Regions from separate parts of the Streptomyces sp. NPDC085946 genome, predicted to be linked through region 1. Evidence: predicted binding sites of a transcription regulator. Region 1 holds the regulator's gene; each other region holds the start of a gene.
The links. The regulator HrcA, encoded in region 1, represses chaperone genes, less so after heat shock. The targets are predictions, from matches to a motif close to TTNGCACTCNGNNNNNCNGAGTGCNAA.

Region 2: a site for HrcA is predicted at 3,707-3,733, ahead of groL (chaperonin GroEL). Genes of this name have one in related genera too.
Region 3: a site for HrcA is predicted at 3,176-3,202, ahead of groL (chaperonin GroEL). Genes of this name have one in related genera too.

Annotation. Positions count from the first base shown of each region.
Region 1 covers NZ_JBITSF010000001.1:447,465-453,329, reverse strand. Annotated here, with positions in the region: gene dnaJ (molecular chaperone DnaJ) at 1-1,098, opposite strand, end outside; gene hrcA (heat-inducible transcriptional repressor HrcA) at 1,098-2,114, opposite strand; gene ACIF8T_RS01930 (MBL fold metallo-hydrolase) at 2,294-3,025, shown strand; gene ACIF8T_RS01925 (DUF3097 domain-containing protein) at 3,057-3,863, shown strand; gene hemW (radical SAM family heme chaperone HemW) at 3,864-5,096, opposite strand; gene ACIF8T_RS01915 (SpoIIE family protein phosphatase) at 5,498-5,865, opposite strand, start outside.
Region 2 covers NZ_JBITSF010000005.1:86,017-91,881, reverse strand. Annotated here, with positions in the region: gene ACIF8T_RS12660 (carboxylesterase/lipase family protein) at 1-413, opposite strand, end outside; gene ACIF8T_RS12655 (NADH:flavin oxidoreductase) at 583-1,716, opposite strand; gene groL (chaperonin GroEL) at 1,921-3,543, opposite strand; gene ACIF8T_RS12645 (cold-shock protein) at 3,898-4,101, opposite strand; gene ACIF8T_RS12640 (MoaD/ThiS family protein) at 4,551-4,826, opposite strand; gene thrC (threonine synthase) at 4,945-5,865, opposite strand, start outside.
Region 3 covers NZ_JBITSF010000051.1:157-4,371, reverse strand. Annotated here, with positions in the region: gene ACIF8T_RS39745 (DUF6009 family protein) at 1-110, shown strand, start outside; gene ACIF8T_RS39740 (hypothetical protein) at 438-770, shown strand; gene ACIF8T_RS39735 (hypothetical protein) at 994-1,221, shown strand; gene groL (chaperonin GroEL) at 1,440-3,056, opposite strand; gene grpE (nucleotide exchange factor GrpE) at 3,258-3,800, opposite strand; partial or broken gene ACIF8T_RS39720 (Hsp70 family protein) at 3,803-4,215, opposite strand, start outside.

The DNA of each region.
Region 1 (5,865 bases):
GCCCTGCTGCCCGGGCTGGAACTGCCCCTGGGGGCGCTCCTCGCCGCGCAGCTTCGCCAGCTCGCGCAGCAGGCGCTCCTGCTCCGGGTCGAGCTTGCTGGGGGTCTGCACCTCGACGTGGACGATGAGGTCGCCGCGGCCGCCGCCGCGCAGGTGGGTCACGCCCCGGCCGTGCAGCGGGATCGACTGCCCGGACTGGGTGCCGGGCCGGATGTCGACCTCCTCCATGCCGTCGAGCGTCTCCAGCGGCACCTTGGTGCCGAGGGCCGCCGCCGTCATGGGCAGGGTCACCGTGCAGTGCAGGTCGTCGCCGCGCCGCTGGAAGGTCGGGTGCGGCAGCTCGTGGATCTCGACGTACAGGTCGCCGGCGGGACCGCCGCCGGGCCCGACCTCGCCCTCGCCGGCGAGCTGGATGCGCGTGCCGTTGTCGACACCGGCGGGGATCTTCACGGTGAGCGTGCGGCGGGAGCGGACCCGGCCGTCGCCCGCGCACTCGGGGCACGGCGTCGGCACGACGGTGCCGAAGCCCTGGCACTGCGGGCAGGGGCGCGAGGTCATGACCTGGCCGAGGAAGGACCGGGTGACCTGGGAGACCTCGCCGCGGCCGCGGCACATGTCGCACGTCTGGGCGGTGGTGCCGGGCGCCGCGCCCTCACCGCTGCAGGTGGTGCAGACGACGGCCGTGTCGACCTGGAGGTCCTTCGTGGTGCCGAAGGCGGCCTCGTCGAGCTCGACCTCGATGCGGATCATCGCGTCCTGGCCGCGGCGGGTGCGCGAGCGCGGACCGCGCTGCGACGCCGTGCCGAAGAACGCGTCCATGATGTCGGAGAAGTTCCCGAAGCCGCCGGCCCCGAAGCCGCCCGCGCCGGCGCCGCCGGACTGCGAGAGCGGGTCGCCGCCGAGGTCGTAGACCTGCTTCTTCTGCGGGTCCGACAGCACCTCGTAGGCGGCGTTGATCTCCTTGAACCGCTCCTGGGTCTTCGGATCGGGGTTGACGTCCGGGTGCAGCTCGCGCGCGAGCCGCCGGAAGGCCTTCTTGATCTCTTCCTGCGACGCGTCGCGGCGCACGCCGAGTACGGCGTAGTAGTCCGTGGCCACTACGACTCCGCCAGGATCTGTCCGACGTACCGTGCCACTGCGCGTACCGCTCCCATCGTTCCCGGGTAGTCCATGCGGGTCGGTCCGACCACGCCGAGCTTGGCGACTGCCTCGCCGCCCGAACCGTAGCCGACCGACACGACGGACGTGGAGTTGAGTCCTTCGTGGGCGTTCTCGTGACCGATGCGGACGGTCACGCCCGGATCCTTGGCCTCGCCGAGCAGCTTGAGGAGCACGACCTGCTCCTCCAGCGCCTCCAGCACCGGCCGGATCGTGAGGGGGAAGTCGTGCCCGAAGCGGGTCAGATTGGCGGTGCCGCCGATCATCAGCCGCTCCTCGTTCTCCTCGACCAGCGTCTCCAGCAGGGTGGAGAGCACCGTCGAGACCGTACCGCGGTCCTCGACCTCGAACGCGTCCGGCAGGTCCTCCACCAGCGTGGGCACGTCCGTGAACCGGCGGCCCGCGACCCGGCTGTTGAGCCGCGCGCGCAGGTCCGCCAGCGACGTCTCGCCGAACGGCGCCGGGCAGTCGACCACCCGCTGCTCCACCCGTCCGGTGTCCGTGATCAGCACCAGCATCACCCGCGCGGGGGCCAGCGACAGCAGTTCCACGTGCCGCACGGTCGACCGCGTCAGCGACGGGTACTGCACCACGGCGACCTGCCGGGTCAGCTGCGCGAGCAGCCGCACCGTGCGGGCCACCACGTCGTCCAGGTCGACGGCGCCCTCGAGGAAGTTCTGGATGGCCCGCCGCTCGGGCGCGGTCATCGGCTTGACACCGGCCAGCTTGTCGACGAACAGGCGGTAGCCCTTGTCGGTGGGGATCCGCCCGGCGCTGGTGTGCGGCTGGGCGATGTACCCCTCCTCCTCCAGGGCCGCCATGTCGTTGCGCACGGTGGCCGGGGAGACCCCCAGGTTGTGCCGCTCGGTGAGCGCCTTCGAGCCGACGGGCTCCTCGGTGCCGACGTAGTCCTGGACGATGGCGCGCAGCACCTGAAGCCTGCGTTCACTGAGCATCCGCGCACACCTCCAGAAGTCGTCCGCCTGGTGTCCTGCCTCCGCCTGACACTGCCTGGCACTCGGCGCGTGGGAGTGCCAGACCTCCCCGGCCCAGTGTACGGCTGTGGGGTACGGCACGGGCAAGGCCGGGGCCGCGCGGCCCTGCCCACGGGGCCCGTGCCCGCTAGCGTCGCCGTATGACGGTGACTTGGGAAGAGCTGGGATGGGAGCGGGTCGCGGCCGGGGTGGGGCGGTGCCGGCTGCCGGTGTGGGACTGCACGGCAGGGCTGGTCGTGGGCGGGGGCGCGGCGCTGCTGATCGACGCGGGGTCCGGCCTGGCGGAGGGGGCGCGGCTGCGCGTCCAGGCGGAGCGGCTGGCCGGTCACCGTGTGACGCATCTCGCGCTGACCCACCCCCACTTCGACCACGTCCTCGGCTCGGCGGCGTTCGCGGGCGCGGAGGTGTACGGGGCGGTGGGCGTGGACGGGGTGTTCACGCGCACGCGGGACCGCGAGGAGCTGCGCGCGGACGCGGTGCGGCACGGAATGGAGGCGCGCCGGGCCGAGGAGGCCGTCGACGCGTTGACCGCGCCCCGCCACCTGGTCTCCGGCGAGTGGACCCTCGACCTGGGCGCCGGCCGGCAGGTCCTGCTGGCGAACGTGGGGCCGGGGCACACCGCGCACGACCTGGCCGTGCTGGTGCCGGGCACCCCGGAGGTCGTCTTCTGCGGCGACCTGGTCGAGGAGTCCGGCGAGCCGCAGGCGGGCCCGGACGCCGTGCCGTCGCGGTGGCCGGCGGCCCTGGACCGCCTGCTGGCACTGGGCGGCGAGGACGCGCTGTACGTGCCCGGTCACGGAGCGGTGGTGGACGCGGCGTTCGTCCGGGCGCAACGGGACGCGCTGGCCGAGCGGTTCGGCGTGTCTCCGTGATCGCGGCCGGGCTTCTCCTATCGTCATCCGAATGCGCCAGTACTCTCCGGACCTGACCCCTCCGTGGAAGAAGCCGAAGCCCGTCCCCGAGGTGCCGGCCGAACCGGGCCTGGTGGTGGAGGAGGCGGGGAGCGGCTTCTGCGGCGCGGTGATCCGCTGCGAGGCGGGCACGGTCACCCTGGAGGACCGCTTCGGCAAGCACCGGGTCTTCCCGCTGGAGCCGCGCGGCTTCCTCCTGGAGGGCCGCGCGGTGACCCTCGTGCGGCCGTCCCCGGGACCGGCCCGTCCCGCCCGCACCGCCTCCGGCTCGGTGGCCGTCCCGCAGGCACGCGCGCGCGTGGCGCGGGCCGGGCGGATCTACGTGGAGGGCCGGCACGACGCCGAGCTGGTCGAGAAGGTGTGGGGCGACGACCTGCGCCTCGAGGGGGTGGTCGTGGAGTACCTGGAGGGCGTCGACGACCTGCCGTCCGTCGTCGAGGAGTTCGGGCCGGGCCCCGACGCCCGGCTCGGCGTCCTCGTGGACCACCTCGTGCCGGGCACGAAGGAGTGGCGCATCGCCCGGGCGGTGACGAGCGAGCACGCGCTGGTGGTGGGCCACCCGTTCGTCGACGTCTGGGAGGCGGTGAAACCGTCGTCCCTGGGCATCGCGGCCTGGCCGCGGGTGCCGCGCGGCCAGGACTGGAAGACGGGGGTGTGCCGCGCGCTGGGCTGGCCGGAGAACACCGGGGCCGCCTGGCAGGCGATCCTGGGCCGGGTGCGGTCGTACAAGGACCTGGAGCCGGAGCTGCTGGGCCGGGTGGAGGAGCTGATCGACTTCGTGACGGCTCCGCCGGCCTGATCAGTCCACCAGGTCCCTGACCACCGCGTCCGCCAGCAGCCGCCCCCGCAGCGTCAGCACGGCCCGCCCCGCCCCGTACGGCCCGTCCTGGAGCAGGCCGTCCGCCAGCGCCCGGCGGGAGGCGGCGAGACCGTCCTCGCGCAGCAGCGCCAGCGGCACGCCCTCGCGCAGCCGCAGCTCCAGCAGGATCCGCTCCACCCGGCGGTCCTCCTCGGACAGGACCTCGCGGCCCGCGCCCGGTGACCGGCCCGCCGCCAGCGCCGCCGCGTACGCGCCGGGGTGCTTGACGTTCCACCAGCGCACCCCGCCGACGTGGCTGTGCGCCCCGGGGCCCGCGCCCCACCAGTCGGCGCCCCGCCAGTACAGCTCGTTGTGCAGGCAGCGGCCGGCCTCGGAGGTGGCCCAGTTCGACACCTCGTACCAGTCGAAGCCCGCCGCCGACAGGGTCTCCTCGGCGATCAGGTAGCGGTCGGCGTGCACGTCGTCGTCGGTCATCGGGATCTCGCCCCGGCGGATGCGGCGGGCCAGCCCGGTGCCCTCCTCGACGATCAGGGCGTACGCCGAGACGTGGTCGGGTCCGGCGCCGAGGGCCGCCTCCAGGGAGGCTCGCCAGTCGTCGTCGGACTCGCCCGGGGTGCCGTAGATCAGGTCGAGGTTGACGTGCGCGAAGCCCGCGGCGCGGGCCTCCGCGACGCACGCCTCCGGGCGTCCGGGCGTGTGCGTGCGGTCCAGGACCCTCAGCACGTGCTGCCGGGCGCTCTGCATGCCGAAGGAGATCCGGTTGAAGCCGCCCTCCCGCAGGGCCGCGAGGTACGCCGGGTCGACCGACTCCGGGTTCGCCTCCGTGGTGACCTCGGCGTCGGCGGCCAGCCCGAACTCGTCGCGGACCGCGCCCAGCATCCGGACCAGGTCGTCCGCGGCCAGCAGGGTCGGGGTGCCGCCGCCGACGAACACCGTGCGGACCTCGCGCGGATCGTCGCCGAGGACCTTGCGGGCCAGGCGGACCTCCTCGATCAGCGTCTCGGCGTAGTTGTCGCGGGAGGCGAGCACCCCGCCGGTGCCGCGCAGCTCGGTCGCGGTGTAGGTGTTGAAGTCGCAGTAGCCGCAGCGGGTCGCGCAGTAGGGGACGTGCAGGTAGAACCCGAGGGGGCGGTCGGCGGCCCCGGCGAGCGCGGACGCGGGCAGCGCACCGTCGGCGGGGACGGGCTCGCCGTCGGGGAGTGCGGAAGGCATGCCTTCCATTGTCCAGCACCCGCGGCGGCACTCCGCCGGGAGCACCGGGGAGGGTCGCTCCGCCTGGCGCACCGGGGCGGGGCACCCCGCCTGGCGCACCGGGGAGAGTCACCCCGCCTGACACGCCGCGGCGGCACTCCGCCGGGAGCACCGGGGCGGGTCGCCCCGCCTGACGCACCGGGGCGGAGCGCTTCCCGCGGCGCACCGGCCCACGGTGACACGCGCGGCACACCGGGGCGGGGCGCTCCCCGCGGCGCGCCGGCCCGCGGTGGCACGCCCGGTGCCCTGGCCGCCGCCGGTGACACGCGCGGCGCACCGGCCCGAGCGATGCGCGCGGCGCGCCGGCGCGCGCCGGAACCGGCGCGGGGGCTCCCGCCCGGGAAGCGGGCGGGAGCCCCCCGTCACTCCGCCTGGAGCACCAGCAGTGCCAGGTCGTCCGCCGGCGGCCGCGCCCCGAACTCGTGCACGAGCCGCTTGATCCGCTCCGCTATCGGCTCCGCCTCCAGCCCCGCGCACCCGGCGAGCGCCGTCGCCAGCCCGTCCTCGTCGTCGAACTGGCGCGAGCCGCTGCGCCGCTCGGTCACGCCGTCCGTGACGCACAGCAGCGTGTCGCCGGAGGCCAGCTCGAAGGTCTCGCTGGTGTAGGTGGCGTCCTCGACGACCCCGAGGAGGGTCTGCGGCCCGGCCGCCGTGCGGACCGTGCCGTCCGGGCCGAGGAGCAGCGGCAGCGGGTGCCCGGCGGAGGCGAGGGTGCAGCGGACCCCGCCCT
Region 2 (5,865 bases), on a different contig from region 1:
TAGTTGAAGCTGACGACGACCACGTCGCCGTCCCCGGCTATCAGGCGGGCGTCGTAACCGGGGCTGCCGGAGTGGCCGAGCTTGTAGGCGCCGCCGTAGATCCACACCATCACGGGACGCCGGGCGGCCGGATCGGGCTCGGGCGTCCACACGTTCACCGTCAGCCAGTCGTCGCCCTCCGCCCGGTCCGGCAGAGCGGCCCCGCCCGTCAGACCGGTGTCCTGCGGAGGCGGCGGCCCGAACGCGAACGCGTCCCGCACCCCGTCCCACCCCCGCACGGCCCGCGGCGCCCCGAACCGCCCCTGTCCGACCGGCGGTTCGGCGAACGGCATCCCCCGGAACACCACCAGCCGGTCCTCGACCCGCCCCCGCACCGCCCCGGCCCGCGTCCGCACGACGACTTCCCCGCTCACCGCAGTCTCCCCTCACACCAGGCCACGCCGTCCTCCAGAGATCACCAGGACCTTACGCGGCTTGCGGGGACGGGCAGTTGGGGCCCCGGGGATACGGCAGCCGGAGCGCGGGCCGGGGCGCGAGGAGCACCTCTCGGCCCGCCGCTCCGGACGGGTGGGCGGGCGAAGGTCAGGACAGCGACTTCAGCGCCGCCGGGTCATAGGCGGACAGCTCCCCGAACCGCCCGTCCAGCACCTTCTCCGCCCAGTGGGGGTCCTGCAGCAGCGCCCGCCCGACCGCGACCAGGTCGAACTCCTCCCGCTCCAGCCGGTCGAGCAGGTTGTCGAGGCTGCCCACCGCCGCCCCCTCCCCCTGGAACGCCTTGAGGAAGTCCCCGTCGAGCCCCACCGAGCCGACCGTGATCGCGGCCCGCCCCGTCAGCTTCTTCGTCCACCCGGCCAGATTGAGATCCGACCCGTCGAACTCCGGCACCCAGTACCGCCGCGTCGACGCGTGGAACGCGTCCACCCCGGCCGCCGCCAGCGGGGCGAGGATCGCCTCCAGCTCCTGCGGCGTCTCCGCGAGCCGCGCGTCGTACGCCTCCTGCTTCCACTGCGAGTACCGGAAGATCACCGGGAACTCCGCCGACACCCTCTCCCGCACCGCCGCGACGATCTCCGCCGCGAACTTCGTCCGGGCCACCGCGTCCCCGCCGTACGCGTCCGTACGCCGGTTGGTGCCCGCCCACAGGAACTGGTCGACGAGGTACCCGTGCGCCCCGTGGATCTCCACGCCGTCGAAGCCGATCCGCTCGGCGTCCGCGGCGGCCTGCGCGAACGCCCCGATCACCGCGTCCAGGTCCGCCTGCGTCATCGTCTTGCCGGCCCCCTCGGTGCCGTCCGGCCGCACCCCGGAGGGCCCGACCGCCGGCGCGTCCGGGAACGGCGGCTCACCCTGCTTGCGCACCATGCCGATGTGCCAGAGCTGCGGCACGATCCGGCCGCCCGCCGCGTGCACGGCCTCGGCGACCTTCGCCCACCCCGCCAGCTGCTCCTCGCCGTGGAAGCGCGGCACCCGGTCGCTCTGCCCGGCCGACTCGTGGCCGACGTACGTGCCCTCGGTGACGATCAGCCCGACCCCGGCCGCCGCGCGGCGGGCGTAGTACGACACCACGTCCTCGCCGGGCACGCCGCCCGGGGAGAACATCCGGGTCATGGGCGCCATGGCGATGCGGTTGCGGAGGGTCAGGCCGTTGATGGTGGCGGGCCGGGAGAGGATCTCGGCCGCCCGGGAGGCGGCGGACTCGGAGGCGGTGACAGTCACGTGGGGGCTCCTCGACGCTTGACCAGTCGGTATGTGCGCGTGCATTGATACTGCCCCTGCGTCAACTGCCGGGTCCCTGCCCGCATTCCGCCCGCCCGGTCCGCACCCGTGTGATCCCGGACACGCCCGAGGGCGGCACCCCCTGTCTCCAGGGAGTGCCGCCCTCGGTCTCGTGCTGCGGTGGACCGCCGATCCTCGGAAGGATCAGAAGTCCATGTCACCGCCCGGCATGCCGCCACCGGCGGGCGCGGCGGCCTTCTCCGGCTTGTCGGCGATGACGGCCTCGGTGGTGAGGAACAGCGCGGCGATGGAGGCGGCGTTCTGCAGGGCGGAACGGGTCACCTTCGCCGGGTCGATGATGCCCTCGGCGACCAGGTCGACGTACTCGCCGGTCGCGGCGTTCAGGCCGTGGCCCGGGGTCAGGTTGCGCACCTTCTCCACCACGACACCGCCCTCGAGGCCGGCGTTGACGGCGATCTGCTTCAGCGGGGCCTCCAGGGCCAGCTTCACAGCGGCGGCACCGGTGGCCTCGTCGCCCTCCAGCTCCAGCTTCTCGAAGACCTGGGAGGCCTGCAGCAGGGCCACGCCACCACCGGCGACGATGCCCTCCTCGACGGCGGCCTTCGCGTTGCGGACGGCGTCCTCGATGCGGTGCTTGCGCTCCTTGAGCTCGACCTCGGTGGCGGCACCGGCCTTGATGACGGCCACGCCGCCCGCGAGCTTCGCCAGGCGCTCCTGGAGCTTCTCGCGGTCGTAGTCGGAGTCGCTGTTCTCGATCTCGGCGCGGATCTGGTTCACGCGGCCCTGGACCTGGTCGGCGGAGCCGGCACCGTCGACGATGGTGGTCTCGTCCTTGGTGATGACCACCTTGCGGGCCTTGCCCAGCAGGTCGAGGGTGGCGTTCTCCAGCTTGAGGCCGACCTCCTCGGAGATGACCTCGCCGCCCGTGAGGATGGCGATGTCGCCGAGCATGGCCTTGCGGCGGTCGCCGAAGCCCGGGGCCTTGACGGCGACGGACTTGAAGGTGCCGCGGATCTTGTTGACGACCAGGGTCGACAGGGCCTCGCCCTCGACGTCCTCGGCGATGATCAGCAGCGGCTTGCCCGACTGCATGACCTTCTCCAGGAGCGGGAGCAGGTCCTTGACGTTGGAGACCTTGGAGTTCGCGATCAGGATGTACGGGTCGTCGAGGACGGCCTCCATACGCTCCATGTCGGTGGCGAAGTACGCCGAGATGTAGCCCTTGTCGAAGCGCATACCCTCGGTGAGCTCCAGCTCCAGACCGAAGGTCTGGGACTCCTCGACGGTGATGACGCCTTCCTTGCCGACCTTGTCCATGGCCTCGGCGATGAGCTCGCCGATCTGGGTGTCGGCGGCGGAGATGGAGGCCGTGGAGGCGATCTGCTCCTTGGTCTCGACGTCCTTCGCCTGCTCCAGCAGGGCGGCGGAGACGGCCTCGACGGCCTTCTCGATACCGCGCTTCAGGGCCATCGGGTTGGCGCCGGCGGCGACGTTGCGCAGGCCCTCGCGGACGAGCGCCTGGGCCAGGACGGTGGCGGTCGTCGTGCCGTCACCGGCGACGTCGTCCGTCTTCTTCGCTACTTCCTTGACCAGCTCGGCGCCGATCTTCTCGTACGGGTCCTCGAGCTCGATCTCCTTGGCGATGGAGACGCCGTCGTTGGTGATCGTGGGCGCGCCCCACTTCTTCTCGAGGACGACGTTGCGGCCCTTCGGGCCGAGCGTCACCTTCACGGCGTCCGCGAGCTGGTTCATGCCGCGCTCGAGGCCGCGCCGCGCCTCCTCGTCGAACGCGATGATCTTGGCCATGTGAAGTGGTCCCTCCAGGACTGGGGGTGATTCCTTCGGACCGCGCCCGCGCCCGCGACGGACGGCTCGCCGGCCTTGTGGTTCCTTGCCCCACCCGGCCCGCGGGCCTCACCGACCCGGTCCTTCGTTGTCACTCTCACCTTCAGAGTGCTAACGCCAATGATTAGCACTCGACCTAGGCGAGTGCAAGCGCCTCTCGGGCTTCGGGCGGGGCGCTCAGCCCCGGGCGAACAGCTCCCGGCCGCCCCGCGGGGGCGGCGCGACCGTCCCCGGGCAGGCCGAAGGGCCCGCGCCCCGGGAGGCACGGGCCCTTCAGAGAAGACCGGTCGCTTGCGGTTGCTCGCTGTCGCGCGTTCAGGCGGTGACGCGAACCATGTCGGCCTGCGGGCCCTTCTGGCCCTGCGAGATCTCGAACTCGACCCGCTGGCCCTCTTCCAGGGTGCGGTAACCGTCCATCTGGATCGCGCTGTAGTGGACGAAAACATCCGCACCACCGTCGACCGCGATGAAGCCGTACCCCTTCTCCGCGTTGAACCACTTGACGGTGCCCTGAGCCATGCCTAACTCCCCTATTACTGGCCCTTGCACAGATCCACACTTCGCGGATCCGGGTCAGACCTCACCCCCCACGACGGGGGCGTGCGCCGGAACGCGTCGACCGCGGCTGAATGTATCTGTCCAACTGCCGTCTGCAACAGGTCAATCGGACGAGAAATCTGGACGCGCCCGGTCCGGAATCTGGCGAGAATTCGCCATCATTCGGGGCAAGTCGGGCTGCACAAAGGGAACAAAAGCCGCAAAGGACGTGCACACTTTGGCTGCATCTCGTCGGACCTGCGGCAGGAATGCGGAGTTCACGATCAGGAGATCGGGATCGCGTTCCCCAACTGTACCGCGCTCAATCACATGGAATTGCCCCCTCCGCTTCTCTCACGGAGGGGGCAATTCGACGAACTCGGCGTCACCGGCATTACCAGAGGTAACGAACCGGCCGTGGAAACGGGCGATCAGCCGCCCGCGACCGCCGGGATGATGGACACGCCGGCACCGTCCGGGGTGGCGGTCTCCAGGCCCTGCTCGAAGCGCACGTCGTCGTCGTTGACGTACACGTTGACGAAGCGGCGCAGCTTGCCCTGGTCGTCCAGGACGCGGGCGGCGATCCCCGTGTGGTTCTTCTCCAGGTCGGCGATGACCTCGCCGAGGGTGGCGCCCTGCGCGCTGACCTCGGCCTGACCGCCGGTGTAGGTGCGCAGGATGGTGGGGATGCGGACGGTGACGCTCACTTTCGACCTCCGGTCGGTACGACGCCCCGGGGGCGCGGGGCAGGGGGGATCTGCGGCTGCCGCCGTGCGGGCGCGGCCGGCACGGGCGGCCCGCAGGCGGAGACGGCGGACGGGCCCGTCAGACGAGCCCCGCCTCGCGGAACGACTCCAGACTCGGCCGGATCGTCGCGGTGAGCCCCGTGCCCGCCACGGCGTCGAGCGTCTTGAGCCCGTCGCCGGTGTTGAGCACGACGGTGCTCTTCGTGGGGTCGAGGGCCCCGCTCTCGATCAGCTTGCGGGTCACCCCCACGGTCACCCCGCCGGCGGTCTCCGCGAAGATCCCCTCGGTCCGCGCCAGCAGCTTGATCGCGTCGACGACCTGCTCGTCGGTGACGTCCTCCACCGCCCCGCCGGTGCGGCGCGCGATGTCCAGGACGTACGGCCCGTCGGCCGGGTTGCCGATGGCCAGCGACTTGGCGATGGTGTTCGGCTTCTGCGGGCGGACCACGTCGTGCCCGGCCTTGAACGCCGTCGACACCGGCGAGCAGCCCTCGGCCTGCGCACCGAAGATCTTGTACGGCCGGTCCTCGACGAGCCCCAGCCGGATCAGCTCCTGGAGACCCTTGTCGATCTTCGTGAGCTGCGAGCCGGAGGCGATCGGCACCACGATCTGGTCCGGCAGCCGCCAGCCGAGCTGCTCGCAGATCTCGTACGCGAGGGTCTTGGACCCCTCCGCGTAGTACGGCCGCAGGTTGACGTTGACGAAGCCCCAGCCCTCGCCGGCCGGGTCGCCGATCAGCTCGGAGCAGAAGCGGTTCACGTCGTCGTAGTTGCCCTCGATGCCGACGAGCTCGCCGCCGTAGACGGCGGCCATGACGACCTTGCCCTGCTCCAGGTCGCGCGGGATGAACACGCAGGAGCGGAAGCCGGCGCGGGCGGCGGCGGCGCCGACGGCGCCGGCCAGGTTGCCGGTGGAGGAGCACGACAGGGTGGTGAAGCCGAAGGCGCGCGCCGCCTCCAGCGCCTGGGCGACCACGCGGTCCTTGAAGGAGTGCGTCGG
Region 3 (4,215 bases), on a different contig from region 1:
TCGACCCGCGAACCCTCGAACCCTGTGTGAAGGGTTATAAGACGGAGCGATCGGAGGGTGGCCCGCCGTCGAGTGCCATGCAACAGCTAGGGATAACGCTGCCTCTGTAAGGGGAGGCGCTCGACCTTGTCAGAGGTCTATGCGAATGCGCTGCACGCCCTTCATGGCGCCGCTTGCAGATCGCCCCGCAGGTGCGTGCGTAGGTCCTACCGCGTGAAAGGCACCGCATGCACCTCCTCCGGCCAGCAAGGAGCGCCAGACCGTGAAGGGCCAGATGCAACCGGGCGCCCGTGAAACCGCCGCCCGGTTTAAGGGTTGACGCCTCTACGCGCTGAAGGTCCTGGCCGGCCAGTTGACCGACGACCCTGATATGGGCCAGCCCTCCGGGCTATCCGGCATCCTCACGGTAACGGTCGACGGCGACATGTTCGAGGGACATGTTCGAGGACTGTCCCGACCTGTCCGTCGGCTGTATACGCGAGCTCGATCGCATCGAAATCCGGTACCTGAAAGCCGCGCACTCCCTTGGGCGCTCTGCCGACACTTCCGACGAGGGGTCAGAGCAGGAGCAGCGTGCCGATCCTGCCGCTGCTGCGGTCACCCAGGAGAAATCGCCGACGCATGGCGGCGCGTCACCATCTGGCTCAAGCACCATGCACCCGACTCCTCTGCTGGGTTTCGCCTCTGCGGCATCCCCGCCGCGATCGCCGTCCTGGAAGAAGATCTCGGCACCCGGATACCCGTCGAACCGCGTGTTCTGCGGATGCTGACCGAAGCCGATGACGGGGCAATGACTGGGGCGGGGGGATGCCTCCCGGGCAATGAGGCTTTGATGCCCCAGAAGCCGTTGCTGCGGTCTACCGGTTGCAGACGGAGAAGCAGGCCGACGAAGACGTCGTCAACGCCGACCGGTGCGAAGAGGAGCGGATCACCGTATGAAAGCCCATCTGGATTCCGATCGTCACGCGCAGAGCGCTCAACACCATGTCGGGCTTGTTCCTGGACGCTGCGACCGGCTACCTGAGCCGCTGGTCCCTCCATGACGTCCCGTCCGCGGGAGAGGTCGATAGGTTGATCACCTACCTTGGAGAGACTGCCGACATGCTCGAACCCCTGACCCTGGCCACACGGAACAAGCCTTGGCTGATCGACGGAGCCCTGGTGCTGGCGTGTTGTCTCGATGCCGTGCTTCAAGACCAGTGGCAGCCCTGGACCGGCTGATCCACACGAGTTAGAGGGGACACGGCCCGCCAGGCTGATCCTCCAGCTCCCATTCCTGCTCGGAGCCCGTATGCGCGTCGATGGTGATCGGCGGCATCGGCTATCGACCGCGGCCTTGAACTCCATTACCAGCAGCGGTGGCGGTCTAGACCCGCTGGTGTGCGTAGCTGCGGCTGCCCCCCGACCGCAGGCCGGAGGGCAGATTGGGCCTCACTACCTCACAGATTGTCAGTATCTGAGGATGCCGGCTGCTTCTGTTCGGGCTTGTCGGCGATGACGGCTTCGGTGGTGAGGAACAGGCCAGCGATGGAGGCGGCGTTCTGCAGGGCGGAACGGGTGACCTTCGCAGGATCGATGATGCCGGCAGCGAGCATGTCGACCCACTCGCCGGTCGCGGCGTTCAGGCCGTGGCCGACGGGAAGGGCGCGGACCTTCTCCACCACAACGCCGCCTTCGAGGCCAGCGTTGTGCGCGATCTGCTTGAGCGGGGCGGTCACCGCGCGTCGCACCATCTCCATGCCGGTGCGTTCCTCGTCGTCCACCTCCAGCTTCTCGAATGCCTTCTCGGATGCCTGCAGAAGGGCGACACCGCCGCCGGGGACAATGCCTTCTTCGACGGCCGCCTTGGCGTTGCGGACGGCGTCCTCGATGCGGTGCTTGCGCTCCTTGAGCTCGACCTCGGTGGCGGCACCTGCCTTGATGACGGCCACGCCGCCGGCAAGCTTGGCCAGGCGCTCCTGGAGCTTCTCACGGTCGTAGTCGGAGTCGGAGCGTTCGATCTCGGCGTGGATCTGCTTGACCCTGCCCTCGATTGCGGTTTCGTCACCGGCGCCCTCCACGATGGTGGTGTCGTCCTTGGTGACGACCACCTTGCGGGCGCGGCCCAGGACGTCCAGGCCGGCGTTCTCCAGCTTCAGGCCGACCTCCTCGGAGACGACCGTGGCACCGGTGAGAACCGCCATGTCACCGAGCATGGCCTTGCGGCGGTCGCCGAAGCCCGGGGCCTTGACGGCGACGGATTTGAAGGTGCCGCGGATCTTGTTGACGACCAGGGTCGCCAGCGCCTCGCCCTCGACGTCCTCGGCGATGACCAGCAGCGGCCGGTTTTCCTTCATCACCTGCTCCAGCAGCGGGAGCAGGTCCTTCACCGCAGTGACCTTGGAGCCGACGAGCAGGATGTAAGGGTCCTCGAGGACTGCTTCCATGCGTTCGGCGTCGGTGACGAAATAGGGCGAGATATAGCCCTTGTCGAAGCGCATGCCTTCGGCGAGCTCCAGCTCCAGACCGAAGGTATTGGACTCCTCGACGGTGATGACGCCTTCCTTGCCGACCTTGTCCATGGCCTCGGCGATGAGCTCGCCAATCATCCGGTCGCCGCCCGCGGACACTGCGGCGGTGTTGGCGATCTCTTCCTTGGTCTCCAGCTCCTTGGCCTGCTCCAGCAGGGCGGCGGAGACGGCCTCGACGGCCTTGTCGATACCGCGCTTGAGGGCCATCGGGTTGGCGCCGGCGGCGACGTTGCGCAGGCCCTCGCGGACGAGCGCCTGGGCCAGGATGGTGGCGGTCGTCGTGCCGTCACCGGCGACGTCGTCCGTCTTCTTCGCTACTTCCTTGACCAGCTCGGCGCCGATCTTCTCGTACGGGTCCTCGAGCTCGATCTCCTTGGCGATGGAGACGCCGTCGTTGGTGATCGTGGGCGCGCCCCACTTCTTCTCGAGGACGACGTTGCGGCCCTTCGGGCCGAGCGTCACCTTCACGGCGTCCGCGAGCTGGTTCATGCCGCGCTCCAGCGCGCGGCGCGCCTCCTCCTCAAAGGCGATGATCTTGGCAGTCACGGTTGCGGCTCCTCCGCGTCAATCTCTGGAACGACGACGGCGGACCGGGGCGACGCCCGCGACGTTTCGCTCCTGCGGCCTTGAGCAAGGCCGCACGAGCACGTCACCCGACCCGGCCGTTAGCACTCACACAGGGAGAGTGCCAATTGTTCATGTAGCACTTACGGTGGTCCGGCGGCAAGCGGGTCTCTCGAATCCGGTTCAGTCGCGCGCGATGGGCAAGCGCGGCTGATCTGCAGGGGCCAAGGACGGTATGTCTTGGCCCCGCCCGTGCGTGTGCCGGGCGGGCCAGGGCGGGCCGGTGACCTCCACGTGGGCCGGGCGCAGCAGGTGGTCGCCGAGGCGGTAGCCGGGCCGGCGGACCGCCGAGCACACAAGGTGGTCGGCGTCGAGGGCGACGTGGTGTGTCAGGGCGTCGTGGCAGGCGGGGTCGAAGGGATCACCCACCCCGCCGAACGGCGTGACGCCCAGGGAGCCGAGCTGCTCACGCAGGCTGTCGGCGATGTTCTTCAGACCAGGGTTGAGCGGCTCGTGTGCGCACGCCTGGTCGACGGCGTCTACCACCGGCAGCAGCGCCCGGAGTACATTGGCCGCCGCGATCTCCCGTATGGCCAGACGGTCGCGCCGTACCCGCTTGCGGTAGTTGTCGTACTCGGCCTTGACCCGCTGCAGATCCGCGGTCCGCTCCTGAACCAGACGCCGCAGCTGTTCCACTTCGGTGCTCTGCGACCCGCTCACGGTCATCGTCAGCCTGCCTTCGGCTTGTTGTCGTCGACGATCTCGGCGTCCACCACGTCATCCTCGGCCGAACCTCCGACCGTGCCGCCTGGACCTGCCCCACTCTGACCGGCAGGCTGCTCAGTCCGCAACGTCTCGTACAGGGCCGTGCCGATCTTCTGGGCGGCCTGCGCGGTGTGGTCGACTGCCTGCCGGATCGCGGCGGTGTCCTCTCCCTTCAGCTTTTCCTTCAGATCGGCTAGCGACGTCTCCGTCTCGCTCTTCGCCTCGGCCGGGATCTTGTCTGCGTTGTCCTTGAGCAGCTTCTCGGTCGAGTAGACGAGCTGCTCGCCCTGATTGCGGGTCTCCGCTGCTTCACGACGCTGGCGATCCTCCTCGGCGTGCTGCTCGGCCTCGCGGACCATGCGGTCGATGTCCTCCC